One region of the Cobetia sp. genome, then DNA from elsewhere that is predicted to be linked to it. Evidence: predicted binding sites of a transcription regulator. Region 1 holds the regulator's gene; each other region holds the start of a gene.
The links. Region 1 encodes LexA, which represses DNA repair genes until DNA is damaged. Its sites were predicted from a motif close to TACTGTNTANNTANACAGTA; they were not measured.
Positions count from the first base shown of each region.

Region 2: the regulator LexA is predicted to act here: its motif matches at 1,488-1,507, upstream of recA (recombinase RecA).
Region 3: the regulator LexA is predicted to act here: its motif matches at 1,361-1,380, upstream of ruvC (crossover junction endodeoxyribonuclease RuvC).
Region 4: the regulator LexA is predicted to act here: its motif matches at 2,678-2,697, upstream of AC4FAH_RS09565 (YqiA/YcfP family alpha/beta fold hydrolase).

Region 1 is NZ_CFDJES010000016.1:4,175-8,466, forward strand. It holds partial or broken gene AC4FAH_RS03210 (TetR/AcrR family transcriptional regulator) at 1-236, opposite strand, end outside; gene lexA (transcriptional repressor LexA) at 803-1,432, shown strand; gene AC4FAH_RS03220 (hypothetical protein) at 1,579-1,818, opposite strand; gene AC4FAH_RS03225 (DUF6586 family protein) at 2,071-2,550, opposite strand; gene topA (type I DNA topoisomerase) at 2,550-4,292, opposite strand, start outside.
Region 2 is NZ_CFDJES010000001.1:25,951-30,242, forward strand. It holds gene AC4FAH_RS00120 (regulatory protein RecX) at 1-134, opposite strand, end outside; gene recA (recombinase RecA) at 307-1,374, opposite strand; gene AC4FAH_RS00130 (CinA family protein) at 1,590-2,126, opposite strand; gene mutS (DNA mismatch repair protein MutS) at 2,293-4,292, shown strand, end outside.
Region 3 is NZ_CFDJES010000070.1:1,879-6,170, forward strand. It holds gene aspS (aspartate--tRNA ligase) at 1-1,158, shown strand, start outside; gene ruvC (crossover junction endodeoxyribonuclease RuvC) at 1,439-2,017, shown strand; gene ruvA (Holliday junction branch migration protein RuvA) at 2,330-2,944, shown strand; gene ruvB (Holliday junction branch migration DNA helicase RuvB) at 3,185-4,228, shown strand; gene ybgC (tol-pal system-associated acyl-CoA thioesterase) at 4,225-4,292, shown strand, end outside.
Region 4 is NZ_CFDJES010000081.1:7,088-11,379, forward strand. It holds partial or broken gene parE (DNA topoisomerase IV subunit B) at 1-1,551, opposite strand, end outside; gene AC4FAH_RS09565 (YqiA/YcfP family alpha/beta fold hydrolase) at 1,766-2,518, opposite strand; gene pgi (glucose-6-phosphate isomerase) at 2,782-4,292, opposite strand, start outside.

The sequences.
Region 1 (4,292 bases):
TATTGCTGCTCGATGCTGTCGAGTGCCGCGTGGAAACGCTCACTGAACGGGTCGAGATAGCGCGCGAAGACCGCCTGGATCAGCGATTTCTTGGAGCCGAAGTGGTAGTTCACCGCCGCCAGATTGACCTTGGCCTTGCTGGTGATGTTGCGCAGTGAGGTCTCGGCGAAGCCGCGCTCGGCGAACAGCACCTCGGCAGTATCGAGGATGCGGGTAACGGTATCGGTCTGGGCCATGGGCGGAACCCTTGTCAGGTAGAAAAGAACTGGAGTCGTAGGTCACGGCGCAAGCCCCGCGCGGCGACTCTCTCATGAGGTGGTGCATGTTCACCGCAAGGCACGTTCGATCACGGCACCCGTGAGCACCGCCATCGACGAACATTCGTTTGAAACACTTTGATTCTAGCGCGCCATGCCATGACTGACAATTCTCTCGCGTTTCAAACGCCAGAGGTTTAGCCAAGCCTGATATTCCCTCAACGCTGACCATCCCGATTCAAGGGCTCGTCATGCTCGGTGACTGACCACCCCGCCAGAGCCAGGCCGGGTTCATCTCCAGACATTCATCTCCAGACATTAATCTCCAGGCATTCACTTCCAGACATTCCCATCAAGAAAGAATGCCTCGGATATCGGCACGAAAAGTCGCCAGACAGCGATATCTCGGCGACTACCTGCCCTTTGAGGCCACCACGCAAGCCACGATGCCTTGCATGACCGCCATGACTGGATACAATGACAGTTGTATGGATGCACACCCCGTGCCGTCAGCTCAAGATGCCGCCCAGGCCAAAGGCAATGCCATGACCCAGCCGCTTACTCCGCGCCAGCAGGATGTCTTCGACTTCATCATCAAGACCATCAAGTCCTCTGGCTACCCGCCGACGCGGGCCGAAATCGCCCAGGCGCTGGGCTTCCGCTCACCGAATGCTGCCGAGGAGCATCTGCGTGCCCTCAAGCGCAAGGGCGCCATCGAGATGGTGCCGGGCACCTCTCGCGGCATTCGCGTGCCGTCGCTGGCTGACGTCGACGACAGCGCCAACGATGGCCTGCCGGTGATCGGGGAAGTGGCCGCCGGCAGTCCGATTCTTGCCAGCGAGCATATCGACCGTCACTGCCCGCTGCCGAGCGACTACTTCTCGCCGGCTGCCGACTACCTGTTGCGCGTGCGCGGCGTGTCGATGAAGGACGTGGGAATTCTGGAAGGCGACCTGCTGGCCGTGCACCGCACCAGCAGCGTGCGTGACGGACAGATCGTAGTGGCACGTCTGGGGGATGAGGTCACCGTCAAGCGCTTCCGCCGTGACGGGCACTACGTGTGGCTGGAAGCCGAGAACGAGGACTTCTCGCCGATCAAGGTCGACCTGCGCACGGACAGCCTGGAGATCGAAGGTCTCGGGGTGGGCGTCATCCGCGATGGCGGCCTGCACTGAGGCCTTGACCAGCAGCGCTTTGAGCAACGAGCTATGCCCAGCAGCACCTTTCTCGCAGAGCTCTGAGCAACAGAAAAGCCGCACGCATTGCACAAAAAAACCCGCCTCGAGGCGGGTTTTTTTGTGCGCGAAGCGCGAGCGATGAATCAGTGCACGATGCCTTCTGACTGCTCGTCCTCGTCTTCTTCGCCATCCCAGAGGCGAGTCCGGGTGATGGCGTGGTCGATCATCTCACGCGCGACCTCGAAACGATTGTCACGCAGCAGATCGGCGGCCTCGTCCGAAATGCGAATGCTGAGCAGCGGCTCACCTTCGCTTTCCGCGGCGCGCAGAATCACTTCACCATCTTCCATTTGCACAATTTCAAGTACGGCGGGATCGGACACGTCATTCCTCCTGCACGGCATCTCGCGAGATACCGGCGTCGTTGTAATCGTCAGCGCGACGGCTGGCAAGCCCGGCACCGCGTTGCCATCAGCGACGCAGAAAAAAGTACGACCACAGCCAGAGCCATGGTCGTACCGGAGAATGCAGGGCTTGCCACAATGCGATCAGTCTAGCACCCGTGAAGGCGAAACGTCACCCGATTGCCATGCGCCAGTCATCACCAGCGTGCAGCACCAGATCAACGCCTTGACCTACCACTCGACACTCGACTCGCGCAGCTGCGGCAGCAGCGCCTTGAATGCCGTGATGGCGGCACTGAGACGCTCGGCCAGCGAGGCGCTCGAGGCTGCCGCGATGATCAGACCATCACCACGCGAACGCGATTCCTCGCGGCGAGCGACGCCGCCCTCTTCATGCAGGCGGGTCACATCCGCGACCAGCTCAGACAACCAGCTGTCGGAATGCTCCAGCAGGCTGCGCAGCTGCTCGACCTCGGCGATGGGCGTCGGCGGCGACGCCAGGCGCTCGCGCCAGCTACCCTCTGGCCAGCGCGCCGTCACGGCACACTCTTCCAGCAATGACGCCAGCGCCAGCTCCAGCAGGGCGAGCGCGCCCTCTTCACCGGCCATGCGACGCGCCACGGCATGCTCATCGTCGCCAGAGGCTGCTGACTGGGCCAGCAGCAACTCGGCCTGATACAGCAGCTGATTGGTACGGGCACGCTGGCTCATCAGCTCTTGGCTCCCTTGCGCTTGTCCTCGACGACCCAGCGGCCGTTGTCGTAGGTCGCCTTCCAACCGGTCGCCTTGCCTTCCTCATCGGTCATGACGTACTGAGCCTTGACCTTGCGCGAGAAGCGAATCTGCGCCGGACGTCCGTCCGGGTCCTGATCCGGGGCTTCGAGAATGAAGTGATACTTCTCCGGCAGCTCGTCGGCATGCGCCTTGAGCTCCTTGACCAGCGGCGGACGCGTCTCGCGATTCTTGGGGAACTGACTGGCCGCCAGGAACAGGCCACTGGCGCCATCGCGCAGCACGTAGTGGTCCTCGACCTTGACGCAGGCAAGTTCCGGCATCGGAATCGGGTCCATCTTCGGCGGCGCCACCTCACCGGACTTGAGCAGCTTGCGGGTATTCTTGCAATTCTCGTTGGTGCAGCCGAAGTACTTGCCGAAACGCCCGGTCTTGAGCTGCATGTCGGAACCGCACTTGTCGCACTCGATCACCGGGCCATCGTAGCCCTTGATGCGGAACTGACCTTCCTCGACCTCGTGACCGACACAGTCCGGGCTATTGCCGCAGACGTGCAGCTTGCGCTGCTCATCGATCAGGTAGCTGTCCATCGCGGTGGCGCAGATCGGGCAGCGACGCTTGGCGCGCAGCGCATCCGTCTCGGCATCTTCACCGGCATCGGCCGCCACGGCTTCATCGCCCGGCAGCAGATCGATGGTGGTCTTGCAGCGCTCCTTGGGCGGCAGGTTGTAGCCGGAACAGCCCAGGAAGACCCCGGTCGAGGCGGTACGAATCTGCATCTCACGCCCACAGGTCGGGCAGGCGATGTCCGTCGGCACCGGCTGGTTGGGACGCATGCCCTCTTCGGACTGGGCGTGGTCCAGCTCGGCCTTGAACTCGGCGTAGAAGGTGTCCAGCAGCTCACGCCAGTTGCGCCCGCCGTTGGCCACCTCATCGAGATAGTCTTCCATGCGCGCCGTGAAGCCGAAGTCCATCAGGTCCTTGAAGGACTCGCTGAGGCGATCGGTGACGATGTCGCCCAGTTTCTCGGCATAGAAGCGACGGTTTTCCAGCGCCACGTAGCCACGGTCCTGGATGGTGGAGATGATGGCGGCATAGGTGGACGGACGACCGATACCGCGCTTCTCCAGCTCCTTGACCAGGCTGGCCTCGGTGTAACGCGCCGTGGGCTTGGTGAAGTGCTGCAGCGGCTGCAGCTCGACCAGGTCCAGCTTCTCGCCGATGGCGAGGTCCGGCAGCGACTGGTCCTCTTCCTTCTTGCCCATCGGCTTCATGACACGCGTGTAACCGTCGAACTTGAGCACACGGCCCTTGGCGCGCAGCTCGTAGCCATCCACTTCGATGGTCAGCGTGGAGGACAGGTATTCGGCCGGCAGCATCTGACAGGCCACGAACTGACGCCAGATCAGCTCATACAGGCGCTCGGCGTCACGCTCCATGCCGGCGAGATCAGTCGCACGGCGCGACACTTCGGAAGGACGAATCGCTTCGTGCGCTTCCTGGGCGCCTTCCTTGCTGGAGTAGACGTTGGCCGCTTCCGGCAGGTAGTTGCTGCCGTATTCTTCGCTGATGAAGTCGCGCGCCGTGGCCACCGCGTCCGCCGACAGATTGGTCGAGTCGGTACGCATGTAGGTGATGTAACCCGCCTCGTAGAGACGCTGGGCCATCATCATGGTCTTCTTGACCGAGAAGCCGAGACGACCACTGGCCGCCTGCTGCAG
Region 2 (4,292 bases), on a different contig from region 1:
AGCTCGCGGCGGCTATGTTCGCGGCGCGCCAGACGCGCGATGGCATCATTGCGCGCACGCCGTTGCGGCGTCATCGCGCCTGAGTCGAGCGGTTGATACTCAGGCCCACCCATTTCAGCGCTGTCATCGTGCATGGTCATGCTCCCCGGGGTTGAGCAGAAGGACATCGATGGACGTGAACGCAAGGCGCCCGCCTCCGAGTCATCGGGGCGGGCGCCTTGGGATCATCGCACCGGGTCGGAAACGACACGGTGCGATGACGCCAGCCTGGCGGCTGGCGCTCTTGCTCTTTCTTCTGGACGAACCTCAGTCGAGATCGATATCCAGGTCGTCTTCACTCTCGGCGGCCGCGGTCTCTTTCGGCTCTTCCTTGGCTTCCGGCGCTGCCAGCAACTGGGCACGGATCTGGGTTTCAATCTCCTCCATGATGGCGGGATTGTCTTCCAGGTACTGGGCGGAATTGGCCTTGCCCTGACCGATCTTGCTGCCCTGATAGCTGTACCAGGCGCCTGACTTGCCGACCAGACCACACTGCACGCCCAGATCGATCACCTCACCGGCGTGATAGATGCCCTTGCCGTAGAGAATCTGGAACTCGGCCTGACGGAACGGCGGCGCGACCTTGTTCTTGACGACCTTGACGCGGGTCTCGTTACCGGTGACTTCATCACCGGACTTCACGGAACCGGTGCGACGGATATCCAGACGCACACTGGAGTAGAACTTCAGTGCGTTACCGCCAGTCGTGGTTTCGGGGCTACCGAACATCACGCCGATCTTCATGCGGATCTGGTTGATGAACACCACCATGCAGTTGGCGTTCTTGATGTGACCGGTCACCTTGCGCAGCGCCTGGGACATCAGACGCGCCTGCAGGCCGACGTGGGAGTCGCCCATCTCGCCTTCGATCTCGGCACGCGGCGTCAGTGCCGCCACGGAGTCGACGATGATGACGTCAACGCCGCCGGAGCGTACCAGCATGTCGACGATCTCGAGCGCCTGCTCACCGGTGTCCGGCTGGGAGACCAGCATCTCGTCCAGATTGACGCCCAGCTTCTCGGCGTAGGACGGATCCAGTGCGTGCTCGGCATCGATGAAGGCACAGACCTTGCCCTGCTTCTGCGCCTGGGCGATGACCGAGAGGGTCAGTGTCGTCTTGCCCGAGGATTCCGGGCCATAGATCTCGACCACGCGCCCGAAGGGCAGGCCGCCGATGCCGAGTGCGATATCCAGCCCCAGAGAACCGGTGGAAACCGACGGGATGGCCACACGCGGGGCATCGCCCATGCGCATGACGGCGCCCTTGCCGAACTGGCGCTCGATCTGGGACAGCGCCGCGTTCAGCGCCTTGGTACGATTGTCGTCCTTTGCCATGTGGCCTCCTGTCGAACGGCGGAGCCACACGGGCTGCCACCTGGAATAGAGAATTCTATCACTGAGAGCTGAGCAGACACCGTCAGACTAGCGGCTGAGGTGTCGTGGCAAAACCCTGTATACATGGACAGTATAATGCCGCAAGTTGCGTCACTCTGCCAGTCCGGTGATGCGCTTTTTCAGGCAGCACCCTCAACGCGGGGCTTGCATCGGGCTCATGCGTCTTCGGTGCCGATCTGCAAGGCCTCCACGCGCTCGATCAAGCCCTGCAATGCCTCCCGCACCGCGGCGTCGCGCACGGCCTGCCGGTCGCCGGGAAAGTGACAGCAGCGTGCCTGCTGGCGCGCCTCGCTCCCCCACGCCAGCCATACGGTGCCGACGGGCTTCTCGTCACTTCCCCCGCCGGGGCCGGCCACACCGCTGATCGCCACCCCCAGCTCAGCGCCACTTTCGCGACAGGCGCCCCGCACCATCTCGCACACGACCGCCTCTGAGACGGCACCGAATGTTTCAAGCGATGTCTCACTGACCCCCAGCAGGCGCTGCTTGGTGGCATTGGAATAGGTCACGTAGCCCGCATCGAAATAGCTGGAGCTACCGGCAATCGCCGTGATCGCCGCACTCACCCCGCCCCCGGTGCACGACTCGGCGGTGGTGATGCGCACGCCGCGCGCGACTGCCAACGCCTGCAACTGCTCAGCCAGGGCATTCGCGCACGCAGCCTCGGGGGTCGTACCAGTCAATCGGCTCACGAACTTTCTCCTTGTGGAGGTCATCGGGTGAAAAGGGCAGCGAGCATGAGACATCACAGGCATTGGAGCCGGCCGCGCCAGTCCGTAGAATATCGCGCATCCCGCATGCCGTGCTCTCGCATGTGTGCTTTTTCCCATTGCAGTGCAGTCAAGGAAGTCCATGGCCATGGCCAAGAACAGCGCGCCCCAGATGACGCCGATGATGACGCAGTACATGAAGATCAAACGCGAGCACCCCGGCGTGCTGCTGTTCTATCGCATGGGCGACTTCTATGAACTGTTTCATGAGGACGCCAAGCGCGCAGCACAACTGCTCGATATCACGCTGACGGCGCGCGGCAGCTCCGGCGGTTCCCCGATCCCCATGGCAGGGGTGCCCTACCACAGCGCCGAAGGCTATCTGGCACGCCTGGTCAAGATGGGCGAATCGGTAGCCATCTGTGAGCAGATCGGTGACCCGGCGACCAGCAAGGGGCCTGTCGAGCGCAAGGTGGTACGTATCGTCACCCCGGGAACGCTGCATGATGAGGCGCTGCTGGATGCCAGCCGCGACAACCTGCTGGTGGCGCTGCATCGTGATGGCGAGACCTGGGGCCTGGCCGCTCTCGAGCTCTCCTCCGGTCGCTTCAGCGTGCTCGAGGTCAATGGTGATGACGAGCTGCTGGCCGAGATCCAGCGTCTGTCGCCTGCCGAAGTCATGGTCGGCGAAAGCCGTACCCTCCCCGCCAGCCTGGCCTCGCGCCCGGGCCTGACCCGCCAGAGCGATTGGCACTTCGATCACGAGACTGCCTTGCGCCTGCTGTGCGATCAGTTCGGCGTCCAGGACCTCAACGGCTTCGGCTGCAGCCACCTGACGCGCGCCGTCACGGCAGCCGGTGCCCTGCTCGACTACGCTCGCGACACCCAGCGTACCGGCCTGCCCCACGTGACCGCGCTGGCCGTCGAGAGCCGCGATGACTCGGTGGTGATCGATGCCGCCAGCCGTCGCAACCTCGAGATCGACACCAACCTGGGCGGCACCAGCGACAACACGCTGGCCAGCGTGCTGGACGTCACCGCGACCGCGATGGGTTCACGCCTGCTCAAGCGCTGGCTCAACCGCCCGCTGCGCGATCAGCTCCAGATCGGCCAGCGTCAGGCGGCGGTGCAACGTCTGCTGGATGGCGACTACCCCTTCGAGCTGCAAGGCCTGCTCAAGCGCATCGGCGATGTGGAGCGTATCCTCGCCCGTGTCGCGCTGCGCAGCGCACGCCCCCGTGACATGGCACGCCTGCGCGATGGCCTCAACACTCTGCCCGAGCTGCGCGCCGTGCTCGCCAGCGTCGAAAAAGGCAGCGCCATCGATGACCTGCGCGATGCCATCCGCCTGTTCCCGGCACTTTCCGCGATGCTCAGCGAGGCGCTGGTCGAGAATCCGCCGGTGGTGCTGCGCGATGGTGGCGTGATCGCCGATGGCTACGACGATGAGCTGGACGAGTATCGCGGCCTGTCCGAGAACGCCGGCCAGTATCTGGTCGCACTCGAGACCCGCGAGCGCGAGCGCACCGGCCTGAGCAACCTCAAGGTCGGCTACAACCGCGTGCATGGCTACTTCATCGAGCTGCCGCGCTCGCAATCGGCCGAGGCCCCGCCGGAATACATCCGTCGCCAGACCCTCAAGAATGCCGAGCGCTTCATCATCCCCGAGCTCAAGGAGTTCGAGGACAAGGCGCTGTCTGCCAAGTCCAAGTCACTGGCGCGCGAGAAGCTGCTGTACGAGCACCTGCTGGATGACCTGAATACCGAACTGGATGGCCTGCAGCAGACGGCCCGCGCACTGGCGTCACTGGATGTGCTGACCGCCTTCGCCGATCGCGCTGCCTCGCTCGATTTCGTGCGCCCCGAACTCAGCGAGACCCCGGGCATCGATATCGAAGGCGGACGCCACCCGGTGGTCGAGCATGTCAGCGATCATCCCTTCGTTCCCAACGATGTGCGCTTCGATGATGCGCGGCGCATGCTGGTGATCACCGGCCCCAACATGGGCGGTAAATCCACCTACATGCGCCAGACGGCACTGATCGCTCTGCTCGCGCATACCGGCAGCTTCGTGCCGGCGTCGCGCGCCTGCATCGGCCCGCTGGACCGCATCTTCACGCGCATCGGCTCCTCGGATGACCTGGCCGG
Region 3 (4,292 bases), on a different contig from region 1:
TACTACCAGATCGCCAAATGCTTCCGTGATGAAGACCTGCGCGCTGACCGTCAGCCGGAGTTCACCCAGATCGACCTCGAAGCCAGCTTCGTCGACGAGCAGGACATCATGGGCATGACCGAGACCATGATCCGTGGCCTCTACAAGGAAGTGCTCGATGTCGAGCTGGGCGACTTCCCGACCATGCCGTACTCCGAGGCCATCAGCCGTTTCGGTTCCGACAAGCCGGACCTGCGTATCCCGCTGGAACTGGTCGATGTCGATGACCTGATGAGCGGCGTGGACTTCAAGGTCTTCTCCGGTCCGGCCAAGGACGACAAGGGCCGTGTCGCCGCACTGCGTGTGCCGGGCGGTGCCAGCCTGTCACGCAAGGAAATCGACGCCTACACCAAGTTCGTCGGCATCTACGGTGCCAAGGGCCTGGCGTGGATCAAGGTCAACGAACGTGCCAAGGGCGTCGAGGGTCTGCAGTCGCCGATCGTCAAGTTCATGGAAGACGTCGTGGATGAAGTGCTGGACCGCTGTGGCGCCGTCGATGGCGACATCGTGTTCTTCGGTGCTGACAAGGCCAACATCGTGGCCGAGGCCATCGGTGCGCTGCGCGTCAAGCTGGGTGAAGACCTCAACCTCTACACCCGCGAGTGGGCACCGCTGTGGGTCGTCGACTTCCCGATGTTCGAAGCCGATGCCAACGGCCGCCTGAGCGCGCTGCACCACCCGTTCACCGCGCCGTCCTGCACGCCGGAAGAGCTCAAGGCCAACCCGGAAGCGGCACTGTCTCGCGCCTACGACATGGTCATCAACGGCACCGAGCTGGGTGGCGGCTCCATCCGTATCCACGATCAGGCCATGCAGCGTACCGTGTTCGAGGTGCTGGGCATCGGTGAAGAAGAAGCGGAAGAGAAGTTCGGCTTCCTGCTCGACGCCCTGAAGTTCGGCGCGCCGCCCCATGGTGGTCTGGCCTTCGGTCTCGACCGTCTGGTGATGCTGATGACCGGCGCCAAGACCATTCGTGAAGTGATTGCCTTCCCGAAAACCCAGAGCGCCGGCTGCATGATGACCGACGCCCCGGGCGTGGTCAGCGGTGAGCAGCTCAAGGAGCTGAACATCCGTCTGCGTCAGAAGGTCAAGGTCGAAGACGAAAGCGGTCAGGCCTGATTCAGCGGCGCATGACCGAGAGAGTGACTGGTGGGGCCGTCTGGACTGATTCGATCAGACAAGGGCGGTCCCGCGGTGGCAGGTTTGCCCCTTTGGCCTGGTAGGCAAAGGGGCGAGCAAGCCCGACAAGGCGGTGCGAGACTGTTTGCTGGCGTTCACGTCAGGCAATGACAGTGTCGCACCGCCTTTTTTGTGGCATGGTGGCTGGTTATATACACAGTAAGAGCGATGGCGCGATGACGACAGCGAAGAGGCAAGGTGTGAGAAGCGAGGCGGCAGCATGATCATTCTTGGCATCGACCCGGGCTCACGTCTGACCGGGTATGGGGTATTGGATGTCTCTGCGGCTCAGCCTCGCTATGTGGACAGTGGCTGCATTCGCATGTCACAGGTCAGCCTGGATCAGCGCCTGGCGCAGATCTATGCCGGTATCAGCGAGGTGATCGCCCTGCATCGCCCCGCGGAATTCGCCATCGAGCAGGTCTTCATGTCCAAGAACGCCGATTCGGCGCTCAAGCTGGGCCAGGCGCGCGGAGCTGCCATCGTGTGTGCGGCCAATCACGGCTTGCCGGTGTTCGAATATGGGCCGCGGCAGATCAAGCAGGCCGTGACCGGTACCGGTGCCGCCGAGAAGTCTCAGGTGCAGCATATGGTCACGCATACGCTCAAGCTCTCCGCCACGCCGCAGGCCGATGCCGCCGATGCGCTGGCCATTGCCCTGACGCATTGTTTCGCGCGTCGACGCCTGACGCCCGGCAATGATCAGCTGGAAGCCTTGGGGCTGGGGAATACCAGTCGACGCAAGGGAACCCGCGTGCGGCGTAGCAGCAGCTGGCGAGACTTCGAGTCCGACGCCTGACATGCCGTTGAGCGACAAATGCGGTATTGTGCTCAATTAATAGCGATTTTTCAGTCACTTGTAGAGTGTCTGCCGAGCCTGGCAGCAGCCGATTGCGTGATGCGCCAAGCCGCGTGGCATCAGGCTTCGTGCCATCACCCAAGGTATGACTGTCAGAAAGATGCGACAAATTCGTCGTGACACTGGGACATGCCGCCTACGCTTCATCTTTGGTAGGCTTGCCCGCATTGTAACAATCCGTGCAGAGAATCGGGTCTGCGAGCAGCACGATCCCACCGAACACGTTCTCTGCCGAGCAAGGACAGCCGCAACATGATTGGACGCCTGACCGGGACATTGCTGGAAAAACAACCGCCGCAGCTGGTGCTTGACGTACAGGGTGTCGGTTATGAACTGGAAGCTTCGATGAACACCCTGTTGGGCTTGCCGGCCGTGGGCGAACATTGCCAGCTTTACACCCACCTGGTGGTGCGCGAAGACGCGCAGTTGCTGTATGGCTTCGGCAAGGAGCCCGAGCGTCGTCTGTTCCGTGAATTGATCAAGATCTCCGGTGTCGGTCCGCGACTGGCGCTGGCGATTCTGTCGGGAATGGAGCAGTCCGATTTCATTCGCTGTGTTCACGATGAAGATAGCCGGGCGCTGACACGTCTGCCGGGCGTCGGCAAGAAGACGGCGGATCGCCTGATCATCGAGATGCGTGATCGCCTCAAGCATTGGACGCTGCCGGCGGATGATGGGCTGGATGAAATGGCGCGTGCCTCCCAGCCGCAACCGCCGGTCACGCATCCTCTGGCGGATGCCGAAGCCGCGCTGGTGTCTCTGGGCTACAAGCCTGTCGAGGCGGCCAAGATGCTCTCCGGGCTCGAGACCGGCGCCTCCACGGAAGCGCTCATCAAGGCGGCGCTGGCGCGCAAGATGGCCAGCTGAAGCCCCGCCAGGGCAGCAAACATGCGCCCTATAGTTTCCGTGAAGGAAACGGCGCATCGTGATTGGATTTATTGACTAGGGGTTGGCAGGTTACTGGGGTAGAAAGTGCGCGCTTGAACGTAGATGCGCTAGATCGTTGCACCGCCCTGGCAAACCTTGCCACCTGCCACTGACGCACGTTCATGGCCCATGACCCGCGTCATGTGCGTGACCTGCGTCATCAGGAGTTGAGCAAGCATCATGATGGAGTCGGACCGACTGATCTCCGCGGCGACGCATGATCCGGAAGAGCGGATCGATCGCGCCAACCGGCCACGCACGCTGAGTGACTACATCGGACAGCCCATCGTCCGCGAGCAGATGGAAATCTTCATCAGTGCCGCGCGAGGACGAGGCGATAGTCTGGATCACACCCTGGTCTTCGGCCCGCCCGGCCTCGGCAAGACGACGCTGGCGCATATCATCGCCAGCGAGATGAGTGTCGATATCAAGTCGACCTCGGGGCCGGTGCTGGAGCGGGCAGGGGACCTGGCAGCGATGCTGACCAACCTGCAGGAAGGCGATGTCCTTTTCATCGACGAGATTCACCGCCTGTCACCGGCCGTCGAGGAAGTGCTCTATCCGGCGATGGAAGATTACCAGCTCGACATCATGATCGGTGAAGGCCCCGCGGCCCGCTCGATCAAGCTTGAGCTGCCACGATTCACCCTGGTCGGCGCGACGACGCGCGCGGGGCTGCTGACGGCGCCGCTGCGCGATCGCTTCGGCATCGTCCAGCGCCTCGAGTTCTACGATATCGAGTCACTCACCGACATCGTGGCGCGCAGTGCCAGGCTCTCCGGCATGGAAGTCGAGATGGAAGGGGCGCTGGAGATTGCGCGTCGTTCCCGCGGCACGCCGCGTATCGCCAATCGCCTGCTGCGCCGGGTGCGTGACTTCGCCGAAGTGCGCTCGGATGGTCGCTTGACGCTGGAAGTGGCCGACAAGGCGCTCAACATGCTCAATGTCGACAGCCACGGCCTGGATCACATGGACCGTCGACTGCTGTTGGCGATGATCGAGAAGTTCGATGGCGGGCCGGTCGGGGTCGATTCACTGGCGGCGGCCATCGGGGAAGAGCGCGATACCATCGAGGATGTGCTGGAGCCCTATCTGATTCAGCAGGGCTTCATGATGCGCACGGCGCGTGGGCGACTGGTTACACGCTCGGCCTATCTGCACTTCGGGATCACCCCACGTGAAGAGCAGGCGCGGCTGGGGCAGGAAGGAAATGACGCGTCATGACATCTGAAGGCGCAGGAAATACGTTGAAGGGTGAAGCTGCATGTTTTCACCACACTGTGCGCGT
Region 4 (4,292 bases), on a different contig from region 1:
GACGCGCCCGGCATCCACCAGCGCCGGGAAGTGACGCACGAACAGCGCGCACAGCAGCGTGGCGATGTGCAGACCATCGGAGTCGGCATCCGCCAGGATGCAGACCTTGTGATAGCGCAGCTTGGTGAGGTCATCCGAGCCCGGGTCCAGGCCGATGGCGACCGCGATGTCGTGGACTTCCTGGGAGGAGTAGATGTCATGCGACTCGACTTCCCAGGTATTGAGGATCTTGCCACGCAGCGGCAGGATCGCCTGAGTCTCGCGGTTGCGGCCCTGCTTGGCGCTGCCGCCGGCGGAGTCACCCTCGACCAGAAACAGCTCACTGTCGGCAGGATCGGAGCTTGAGCAGTCCGAGAGCTTGCCCGGCAGCGCAGGCCCGGAGGTGACCTTCTTGCGCGCGACCTTCTTGGCGCTCTTCAGGCGGCGCTGGGCCGCCGAGATCACCAGTTCCGCCAGCGCTTCGGCCTGGTCGACATGGTGGTTGAGCCACAGCGAGAAGGCGTCCTTGACCACGCCGGAGACGAAGGCGGCGACGCTGCGTGAGGACAGACGTTCCTTGGTCTGGCCGGCGAACTGCGGATCGAGCATCTTCACCGACAGCACGAAGGCGGCGCGCTCCCACAGGTCATCCGCGCTCAGCTTGACGCCACGCGGCAGCAGGCTGCGGTAGTCGCAGAATTCCTTGAGCGCCTCGAGCAGACCGGAGCGCAGGCCATTGACGTGGGTGCCACCCAGCGGCGTGGGGATCAGGTTGACGTAGGGTTCCTGCACCAGCTCGCCGCCTTCCGGCAGCCACTGGATCGCCCAGTCGACCCCGTGCTCCTCATCCTCGAAATGGCCGACGAAGGGCGATTCCGGCAGGCGTTCGAAGCCATCGGTGGCGCCGAGCAGGTAATCGCGCAGGCCATCCTCGTAGTGCCAGGTCGTCTCGCTGCCATCGGTCTCGATGAGCACGACCTTGAGGCCCGGACACAGCACGGCCTTGGCACGCAGCAGGTGGCGCAGGCGCGGCATCGCCAGGCGCGGGCTGTCGAAGTAGCTCTCGTCCGGCCAGAAGCGCACCAGGGTGCCGGTATTGCGCTTGCCGACGGTGCCGATCTGGGTCAGCTCCTCGGCCTTCTCGCCATTCTCGAAGGCGATGCGCTGACGCAGGCCATCGCGGCACACTTCCACTTCCAGACGCGTCGACAGCGCATTGACCACCGAGACGCCCACGCCGTGCAGGCCGCCGGAGAAGCGATAGCTGTCCTGGGAGAACTTGCCCCCCGCGTGCAGCTTGGTCAGGATCAGCTCGATGCCGGTCACGCCATGCTCGGGGTGGATGTCGGTGGGCATGCCACGACCGTCATCGCCGACCTCGATACCGCCATTCTCGAGCAGGCGCACGCGGATTTCCTTCGCGTGCCCCGCCAGCGCCTCATCGACGGAGTTGTCGATGACTTCCTGCGCCAGGTGGTTGGGCCGAGAAGTGTCGGTATACATGCCGGGCCGCTTGCGGACCGGTTCGAGGCCGGAGAGGACCTCAATGGAACTGGCGCTGTACTGACTCATCGCAGCCTTGTGTCCTTGGTGTTGACGTCCGCCATCCGACTCGCCATTTCACGTGCGCGAGACGGACAACGGATTCCTGAAAAATGAGAGACCGGCGCCTGGCGTTCAGCATCGAACGCTCTGCCAAGTCGTGCCAATCCATGTCGTGCCAAGAGGTGCCTTGCCCAGCCAGGTCGTGGTGTCTCGTAGCAGAAAGCACCACGCGCATGACCTGCTAGTCCGGCGCGACATGCATCGCCGCTGCGGTGGCGGGGGCCAGCCGGTGCCCGCCATGCGCCATGATCGCCGGCAGGTATTCCGCCAGCTGCGCAAAGCCGTGATCGCCACCCGGCGTGATGATCAAGCGACTTCCCTGATAGAGCCCTGCGGCATCATTGACATCCAATGTCTCATCGGCCGTCGCCAACAGCACCAGGGTGCGCTGCGCCGTGACCGGCTCCGCTTCCAATGCGAGCAGTCCGGGCCCGAAATCCTCGGTGACGGTGAACGTCACGCCGGTATAGGGGTTGGCATGCACCGAGCCGAGCCATTCGCTGACCAGTCGCGCGGGACGCACGGCCGGATTGATCAGCACACTGCGCGGCCCCTGACGCCAGACGCTCTGAGAAGGACCAGCCGGCCCCTCGAGGCGTGCGGCCTCACGCGCGACCAGCCAGGTGGCCAGAAAGCCGCCCATGGAGCTGCCGATCACCATGATGGCGTCATCACAGGCAGGGTCTGCGGGGTCCAGCGCCAGGCGCTCACACAACGTGAGATAGGCCGCGTTGACCGCCGCCTGACCCGCGCCGGGCTCCGGGGGGATGTCCGGCATCACGCACGGCAGGCCGAACTGCTCTGCCGCGCGCTGCATCAAGCGTGCCTTGGGCGAACAACTGGCCGAATTGAAGCCGTGCAGATACAGCAGACCCTTGACGGGCGCGGTGGCGTGCATCGCTGCCGTATCTGACGGAAAGGGGGAATTGGCCATCAGCACTCCCGACAACACGTCAGACCGCGAAACCTCCCCTCCCACGCCTCAAGATAGCTGGGCATCTCTCGAGCATTCATACGCTGGAAGCAGGGTTTTCGACAGTCCGCGTCGTGCTGTCTAGTGTAAACGATTGATTCGCTTATAGGATAGCGAGAATACTGTATAAATCAACAGAGAGCGACGACTGACGTCGCCGCTCGTCTTGCATGGCATATCAGCATGCCTTCACTCACACACACTCACTCACATCCGTCTTGGGCTCAGCGCGGGTCCTGATCCTGTGCTGCCCACACCGCTTCGATCAGCGCACGACTGGAGGCATCCAGCGTCTCGAAGCCTTCGCCGGTGGTCATGGTCGCTTCGGTGGCGGTGGCGATCTGCTTGCCCAGCTCCACGCCCCACTGATCGAACGGGTTGATATCCCAGATGGTGGCCTGAACGAAGACCTTCTGCTCGTAGAGCGCAATCAACGCACCCAGCGTTTCCGGTGTCAGCGTCTCCAGCAGCAGCGTGGTCGACGGCTGATTGCCACGGTAGCGCTTGTGGTTCGGCTGCGCCTCATCACCGGGGATGGCGTCATCGCCCAGCATCAGCACACGTGACTGGGCGAAGCAGTTGGCCAGCGTCAGGCGGTGCTGTGCCTTGAGGTGGGCGCGTGTCTCGGCGTCCTCGACGTGATCATAACGGCACATCGGCGCGATGAAGTCACACTCGACCGCCTGGGTGCCCTGATGCAGCAGCTGATAGAAGGCGTGCTGGGCGTTCGGCCCCAGCTGGCCCCACAGCACCGGACAGGTCGAGTAGTCGATCATCTCGCCATCGTTGGTCACCGACTTGCCGTTGGATTCCATCTCCAGCTGCTCGAGGTAGCTTGCGAAGTACTCCAGGCGACCGTCGTAGGGCAGGATGGAGTGGGCGCGGATATCGAGGAAGTTGTTGTTCCAGATACCAGCCAGCGCCAGCAGCACCGGCAGGTTGTCTTCCAGCGGCGCGGTGCGGAAGTGCTCATCCAGCTCATGCGCCCCGGCCAGCAGGCGACGGAAGTTGTCCATGCCGACATTGAGCGCGATGGGCAGACCGATGGTGCCCCACAGCGAATAGCGGCCGCCGACCCAATCCCAGAACAGCAGCTGATGTTCCGGCGCGATGCCCCACTCGGTCATCTTCTCCGGCTTGGCGGAAGCGCCGATGAAGTGCTGGCGGTTGATCAGCGCTTCCAGGCGCCCTTCCGGGTCGAGGCGTGATTTGAGCCAGTCGCGCGCGGTGCGGGCATTGGACAGCGTGTCGATGGTCGAGAATGACTTGGAGGACAGGATGAACAGCGTGGTTTCCGGGCTGAAGGACTCCAGATAATCCGCCAGCTGGGAGCCATCCATGGTCGAGGCGAAGTGCACGCCGATCTCGTGGATGTCCTTGGGACGGCAATCGCTCAGGGCGCTGGAGACCATCAGCGGGCCCAGGTCCGAGCCACCGACACCGAGGTTGACCACGTCGGTGATCGGCTTGCCGGTGGCGCCGCGCCACTGGCCGCTGTGGAAGGTGTCGACCATCTCGGCCAGGTGCTCGAGGCTCTCGTGGATGGCCGGCACGATATCCTCGCCGTCCACCTCGAGGCTGGCGGAGCGCGGCAGACGCAGCGCGGCGTGCAGCGCCGGACGGTCTTCGGAGCGATTGACATGCTCACCGGCCAGCAGGCGCTTGATGCCCTGCTCGACGCCGGTTTCGCGCGCCAGATCCAGCAGCAGCTCCAGGGTCTCGCCCTTGAGGCGCT